One region of the Undibacterium sp. TC4M20W genome, then DNA from elsewhere that is predicted to be linked to it. Evidence: predicted binding sites of a transcription regulator. Region 1 holds the regulator's gene; the other holds the start of a gene.
What was found. Region 1 encodes sigma-54, which starts transcription at its own class of promoters, with help from an activator protein. Its sites were predicted from a motif close to TGGCANGNAANCTGCTTT; they were not measured.
Positions count from the first base shown of each region.

Region 2: the regulator sigma-54 is predicted to act here: its motif matches at 1,332-1,349, upstream of ACO0LL_RS18400 (pilin).

Region 1 covers NZ_JBMPPI010000001.1:24,993-29,070, reverse strand. Annotated here, with positions in the region: gene ACO0LL_RS00135 (enoyl-CoA hydratase/isomerase family protein) at 1-502, opposite strand, end outside; gene hpf (ribosome hibernation-promoting factor, HPF/YfiA family) at 1,128-1,475, opposite strand; gene ACO0LL_RS00125 (RNA polymerase factor sigma-54) at 1,583-3,073, opposite strand; gene lptB (LPS export ABC transporter ATP-binding protein) at 3,085-3,840, opposite strand; gene ACO0LL_RS00115 (LptA/OstA family protein) at 3,842-4,078, opposite strand, start outside.
Region 2 covers NZ_JBMPPI010000015.1:122,916-126,993, reverse strand. Annotated here, with positions in the region: gene ggt (gamma-glutamyltransferase) at 1-893, shown strand, start outside; gene ACO0LL_RS18400 (pilin) at 1,390-1,851, shown strand; gene ACO0LL_RS18395 (tetratricopeptide repeat protein) at 2,044-4,078, opposite strand, start outside.

The DNA of each region.
Region 1 (4,078 bases):
AAGTACCAATTTCCCCCTCAGTGCGCGACAGGAAATAACCACCGCCTACGTCAGGGAACAGGCCGATATTCACTTCCGGCATCGCCATCTTGGTACGCTCGGTGACGATGCGCAAACGGCAATCTTCACCTGCCTGCGCGATACCCATGCCACCGCCCATGACCACGCCATTCATCAGCGCGATATAGGGTTTCGGGTAGAAATGGATTAAATGATTTAAGGCATATTCTTCAGTGAAAAAATCTTCCAGCAGGGCAGAATCACCTTTGGGTGTGGCCGTGCCCACGTCATAGAAAAAACGAATATCTCCACCCGCGCAAAATGCCTTTTTGCTGCTGCTTTGAATAAACACCGCGCGCACACTCTGATCATCCTGCCAGGTCAGCAAGGTCGTCGTCAGCGCTCTTACCATATCGAGTGACAGCGAGTTCAATGCTTTGGGTCTGTCTAGGGTGATGTAGCCTATATTGTTCTTGACGGAGGTAAGTACAAATTCGCTCATGGTGGTTGACTATGCAGGTAAGGGATGAAGCTGCCATTTTAACTTTGTCGGGCTTGGGCGTCACGGGGTGTATATGTTTATGAGGAAATAGAGTAAGGGCGGCATGATCGTTGCCGTTGCTGTCGGGTTTGACTTTGGGGTTGCAGTTGTTTTTGATTTTCTGCAGTTCCCATGTGTAGCCGCCGTTTGTGCAGTACAGAAAATGGATTAAGAAGAGCCGCTGTCTGAGCGGAGCGAGTTTCGGATCTTCCCATTTTTTGTACTGCACAAACGGGTACCCCGAAGGGGCGGCTACGCCTGGGTCGCCTTTCTTTGAATACTTACTTTGGCGACGCAAAGAAAGTATTTCGGCTGCCGGGCCGAGACCCGGCTTGTGTCCACGAAGGGCAAACGTTTTCATAAAGGTGCGGTATGTAACAAGCGTTGCGGCATACCACGAAAGCCACTGGATTCCAGCTAAAAGCACGCTGGAATGACGTTAACATGTGTACGGATTGTCGCAAGGCAATTCAGTTAATGATTGATGTAAATTGTTAACCTCAAAACCATTAACCCAACAAAAAGGACGCCTTTTAGCGTCCTTGTTTTGGATGTCCGTAACCCTGTTCAGGTAAGGACTGGGGTCTTATGAAGCCGATGCCGGATCAGGTATGTGCTTGATGGCGTCGTGCTGATGGTCTTGCATTTTATCTTTATGCTTGATGACCTGGCGATCAAGTTTATCTACCAGTGCATCGATTGCTGCATACAGATCATGCGCCAGGCTTTCAACGTGAATATCTTTACCGCTGATATGCAAATTGATGTCGGCTTTGTGTCGTTTTTCCTTTTCCCGGAGCTTGTCCACCGTCAGGATGACGGCGATATCAATGACCTGGTCGAAATGCCGCCTGATACGTTCTAGTTTGGTATGTACATATTCACGAATTGCAGGAGTTACTTCGACGTGATGTCCACTGATGGTGAGATTCATACTGTGCTCCTATAGTGATGTTGCTTGCTATAACGATACGCTCTCAGCATTTATTTGCCTTGAGCTAAATCATATATAGCAATTCAAACCGTGATTACAAGGACTGCTTACAAAGATTTACGCAAACTGACTGGGGGGATTTTGAGGGCTTCACGGTATTTGGCAACTGTCCGTCGGGCAATTACCATGCCCTGTTCACCCAGCATGTCTGCAATTTTGCTATCAGAGAGTGGGCTTTTCTGGTCTTCTGCTCCTATCAACTGCTTGATGAGTGCACGTATCGCGGTGGAAGATGCTTCACCCCCTGTTTCCGTCGCGACATGGCTGCCGAAAAAGTACTTCAACTCAAACATGCCATGTGGGGTCAACATGTATTTTTGGGTTGTTACACGCGAGATAGTGCTCTCGTGTAATCCTAGTGTATCAGCAATTTCGCGCAAAACAAGGGGGCGCATTGCAACAGCACCGTGGGTGAAAAAATTGCGTTGCCTTTCGACTATGGCTTGTGCAACGCGCAATATAGTCTCAAAACGTTGCCGCATATTCTTGATCAGCCAGCGGGCTTCCTGCAATTGCGCGCCCATGCCAGCCTCGCCACGGTTTTGCTTCATGATGTTGGCATACATGCTGCTTACCCGCAGCCTGGGCATGACATCCTGATTCAACATGACTTGCCAGCCGTTGCCGGATTTTCTGACGATCACATCGGGTACGACATAGTCCGATTCATCGGCAGCAAAGGCCAGGCCAGGTCGTGGTTTGCACAGGCGGATGATAGTTTGTGCATCGCGCAAATCTTCATCATCGCAATCGAAGATTTTCTTGAGTTTGGTGAAATCTCTTTGGGCAAATAAAGCCAGTTGCGTTTCAACAATTTGCAATGCCAGCCTGCGTGTGACGAAAGCAACTTTTGGCAGACGCCTGATTTGCAAGGCCAGACATTCAGACGGGCTGCGCGCACCGACACCAGCCGGGTCAAAGCTTTGCAACATGTTCAGCGCAAACGCCAGCTCTTCTGGTTCTACGCACAGTTCCAGTGGCAAACTGGCATGTATTTCATCTAATGTTTCGGTCAGGTAACCGTTATTGTCGATCGCATCGATCATCAACTCGACCAGGGCACGGTCACGCGGTTCGCGCAGGTTAAGACGCATCTGTTCCTGCAAGTGCTCACGCAGGGTGATATGGGCTGCACCGAGCTGCGGGCGGCCATCTTCATCATCGCCAGATTTGCTGCCATGCTGTACATCATCAAAGCCCCAGTCTTCTTCGCTGGAAGTGGTGCTGTCATTGCTGATGACGGTTTCTGCATCAGCGGCAGCCGGTTCTGCTGACCTGTCACTGTCTTCTCTTGCTGCCGGTGCTTCCATGCCAGCATCTGCAGAAGTACTGCTGGTATTGATGGCACCGTCAGCCAGCAGGCGTACGGCGTGATCGAGGGGATCATCGACACGTTCCAGCATGGGGTTATCAGTCAGCAGCGTCTCCAGCTCCTGATGCAATTCCAAAGTGGATAACTGCAATAATCGTATTGATTGCTGCAATTGCGGCGTTAAGGCCAGATGTTGTGAGGTACGTAGTTGCAGGCTTTGTTTCATGATGATTCCCGTCACATCCGGAAGTGTTCTCCGAGATAAACGCGACGTACAGATTCATTTTGTATGATGTCGTCAGGCTTGCCGCTGGCAAGTACCGCGCCCTGGTTGATGATATAGGCGTGATCGCAGATGCCCAGGGTTTCGCGTACATTATGATCGGTAATCAGCACGCCTATGCCGCGTTCCTTGAGGAAGCGCACAATGCGTTGAATTTCGATGACGGCGATAGGATCAACACCGGCAAAGGGCTCATCCAGCAAGACAAAGCGTGGGTTGGTCGCCAGTGCGCGGGCAATTTCGACGCGGCGGCGTTCACCGCCTGACAGTGACAGGGCCTGGCTTTCACGTATTTTTTCTATCTGCAAATCTGCCAGCAGGGCATTGAGCCTTTGCTCAATTTTCTTGGCACCGAGATATTTGCCTTCGCTGTCTTTTTGCAATTCGAGTACGGCGCGGATATTGTCTTCTACTGTCAGCTTGCGAAATACCGAAGCTTCCTGTGGCAGGTAAGACAAACCCAGTACGGCACGTTCATGGATAGGTAGTTGCGAAATATTCACGTCATCAATCGTGATATCTCCAGCATCTGAAGGTACCAGGCCAACGATCATGTAAAACGAGGTGGTCTTGCCTGCGCCATTCGGCCCCAGCAAACCCACCACCTCACCGCTTTTCAATAGCAGTGAGACATCGCGCACGACCTGGCGCGCGCCATAGCGCTTTTGCAAGCCCTTGACAAGCAAGGTGCTGCTTGACTGTGCAGTCATCTTATTTAGCCTGTTTTTCTGGTTTTGGTTGCAAGGTGATGGTGATATTGCCTGAGCCATCTACATGCTGGCCACTGGTCGAATTCGTGCCAACAAAAACATCATTCTTGCTGTCATAAGACAGGTACTCACCTTCCTGTTCCTGGGTGACGCGTTTGCCTTCGAGGTAGCGTACCTTGGCCTTGGAAATGAATTTGACGATTTCTGTACTCTGGTTGTATTCAGCACGGTCAGCTTC
Region 2 (4,078 bases), on a different contig from region 1:
GTGGCTATGACGTGGTCTCGATGCCGCCACCCAGTTCTGGCGGTGTACACATCATACAGATGCTGAACATGCTGGAGCATTACCCACTCAAAGAACAGGGTGCCAACAGCGCCCAGACCCTGCATCAGTTGAGCGAGGTCATGAAGCTGGCCTATGCTGACCGTTCAGAATTTTTGGGTGATCCTGACTATTACAAGGTGCCGCTAAAGGGCCTGACTTCACGCGCTTATGCGGATGAACTTGTCAAGAAAATACAGCCAGACCGCGCCACGCCTTCTGCCGAAATCAAACCAGGCAAACCTCTGCCCTATGAGAGCGACCAGACCACGCATTACAGCGTGGCCGACAAATTCGGCAACATCGTCGCCACCACTTACACCCTGAACCTGAACTTTGGCAGCGGCATCGTTGCCACTGGCACAGGCATAGTCCTGAACAATGAAATGGATGATTTCTCGGTCAAGGCTGGCGTACCAAATGCCTTTGGCTTGCTGGGTGGTGATGCCAACGCCGTACAGGGCTGGAAACGGCCTTTAAGCTCGATGTCGCCGACGATCGTACTCAAGGATGGCAAACCCTTTCTTGTCACCGGCAGCCCTGGTGGCAGCCGCATTATCACAACGACACTGCAAACCATTCTGAACGTCATAGACCATGACATGAACGTGGCAGAAGCCACCATTTCGCCACGCATACACCAGCAATGGATGCCAGACCAGCTACGCTTTGAAAAAGGCATCAGCATGGACACGCTGCGCCTGCTGGAGCAAAAAGGCCAGGTACTGCGCCCTACTGGCACGCTGGGCAAGACCCAGACCATACAGATAGTCCCGCAAGGCTTTGCCGGTTATTCAGACCCGCGCAACCCGGATGGTGCTGCGCTGGGGTTTTAATCGGAGTTTTAAGTCAGGGCCATCATTTGTCAATTACGCCTGGTGTAAATAGCAATTCTTCTTGCGTTATTAAAAAACCACTGACCTAAAGTGTAACAATTTCGAAACAAGTGCAAATTTTTGTATTACATTGACGTTTTTTGTCATTGACATTTGTCGTTTTAGTATTTTTTAATATAAAAAACTAAAATGACAAGAATATCGCGCCTGATGTCATATCTTCATCAAACTGGATAAAACGCAGGCCGATATTTTTCCATAGCCAAATATTTCTGCGCTATTCCCGGTTGCAAGAGTTTATATTTCTTGCGAACTTTCTATTGGGCATTTCTCCTGTATCAACAAGGCAAACAATTGCAAGCTGGATGCAAGAACAATTGTGGCTTTAAGGGTTCAGCTTTAGCATACGGCTGGCAATTTTAAGCGCAGTCAAACGATTGGCACAAAATTTGCGTCTATGACGTAACTAAACTGCTTTTGCTGATTGGAGAAAGAAATGCAAAGATATTCAAAAACAATTCAGCGAGGCTTCACACTCATAGAATTGATGATCGTGGTGGCCATCATCGGCATCCTGGCGGCAATCGCTTTTCCACAATATTCTGATTATGTTTCTCGCACACGTGCGTCTGGTGCGATATCCGAACTCAATAGCCTGAAAAAAGAATTATCCATTTGCTACCAGAATGAAAATAGCTGGTCAAACTGCACAGTCATGGGCAGCAATTCTATTCCTACGGTCATCACATCAAAATTTTTGACCAATGCAGCCCCCTCCATTTCGAATGCAGGCGTGATTACACAATCAACGACAGGGGCAACGACAAGTACAGGAACTGCGTTGAGCATCATATTGACCCCTTCCATCAGCTCAGGGCAAAGTAATATGATATGGGCAAACACAGGGACTGTCTGTGACCCGATTCGCGGTTTGAAACCAGGCCAGGGCGGCTGCTAATATCCTGCATTTATGCTGCACTGAAGCTGCAAATAAGCTGTACATAAGCAGGCTGGCGGGAACAATGCTAAATGCATGTCCCGCAATTTCAATCAAGCCCTCATAGGCTTGATCGCAGCCTTGAGTGGTGCGCTTGATTGAACAGAGGCTTGAGTATCGTAGTAGCCTTCACCCGCACTCCCCCCCCGCTTCTTATACCTTCGTCCCCTCGCACCATGTAGTCCACATGCTACGCAGCGCGGTATCTACTTTAGCTGAGAATCCCGCCTCATCCATCAACTTGCTGTGTATCATCTGCTCGCGCAAATTCTCACGCACTTGTGCGAGCATGCTGGTGTTACTGGCAAGTTCGACGACTTTATCTATATATTCCTGTTCAGATTGCGCTATCCATTCTGGATGACCAATGCCTTTCAGAATTGAACTACCCAGCAAGCCGACGCTAGGCCGTCCGGCCAGCGTCACATAGGGCACGCCCATATACAGAGTTTCAAACAGCGTAGTACCTGAATTGTGCGGGAAACAGTCCAGACCTATATCGATCTTTCTCAGGGTATTCCAGGGCGGGGTATCGTAGCCTATTTCCAGGCGGGACTTGTCTATGCCAAGTGCAGCAAATTTTTCTTCAAGATCCCGGCGCAAATCGGCATTTTTAAAATTCCCACTATTGATTAATAATTTTGCGCCTTCTATTTTTTCCAGTATCGCTGCCCATACACGTATGGTGAGATGATTGATCCTGACTGACCTGGTCAGCGTACCCAGAGTTATGTAACCATTTTTGAGCGCAGGCAGAGTGCTGACCTCGCCCATTCCATCGGCAGGACGATATGCAAATGAGGGCGTCTCCAGGCGCCAGGGCTGCTCTGAAAATACGGCTTCAGCGCCTGGTGGAGCACAAGTATCATCGGTCAGAAAATAATCAATCGCCCTAAGGCCAGTCGTATAACCATAACCCAGCCACGAAACCTGCACCGGCGCTGGCTTGCGGGCAAATACCTGCAAGCGGTTACTCCCCGTATGACCGGCAAGATCGATCAGAATATCGATGCCATCCGCCCGGATTCTCTCTGCCAGCTCGTCATCAGACAGGCCTGCCGTGGGCACCCAGTGATCTACATAAGTCTTGTAACGCTCAGTGACTGCATCTTCATATTTTAATTCTGCATAGGCATATAACTCAAAACCAGACGAGTCATGATGTGCCAGCAAAGGCTCGAGAAAATACTGGACTGCATGCCGGCGAAAATCTGGCGAAACATAGCCAACTCTGATACGGCGCTGCGGGTTCTTGTCGTTCGCAAATGCCTGCCACTTGCGCTGGTGGGGACGCGCATACTTTTCTTCATAGACCTGATACTCGCCAAATATCTCACTGGCACTTCGCACAGGATCATAGTTCAGCAGGAACAGCAGGTTGCCATAGGTCTCGGCATGATCGGGCTCTATTTCCAGCGCTCTGCGATAACTTTGTTCAGCTTCTGCCCTCATGCCGCGGTCAGAATAGGTATTCCCTATATTGCTGAACAAATTGAGTGAATTGGCATCCAGACTGAGGGCACGTTGATAAGATGCTGTCGCCTCAAGGTAGCGCGCTGTTTCGTGATAAACAATACCCAGATTGCAATGAAAACGGGCAATTTCAGGTTGTAAGGATATCGCAGTTTTATAACACTTTTCTGCATCCTCAAGGCGAGTCTGCTTTTTATAGACATCACCAAGATTACAATGCGCATCTGCAAAGTCAGGACGTATTTTCAAGATAGCCTGAAAACATTGTGCCGCTTCTTCCAGCCTGTTTTTCTCCTGTAAAATCAAGCCGATATTATTGCGGGTTTCTACATGAAGTTCATTGATCTTCAGGGCACTATTAAAATAGCTTTCTGCCTCATCATATTTGCCGCGCTCTTTGCATATCATGCCGAGGTTACAAAATGCAGCAAAGTTGCCGGAATCGATTTTAATGGTTTGCTTGTAGTGATCTTCCGCTTCGTCCAGCAAGGACTGGCGCTGCAAAATAGTCGCTAGATTGAAGTGTGCATGACTGAAATTGGGTCTGAGTGCCAGAGCCTTGCGATACCAGGACTTGGCTTCATCCAGGCACCCCAGCGATGTCAGCGTCACACCCAGGTTGAAAAAAACGTAGTGAGACTCGGGATGAAACTGAAGTATCTGCTTATACACTTGCTCAGCATCTTCATAACGACGCAACTCATCGAGGCTGATA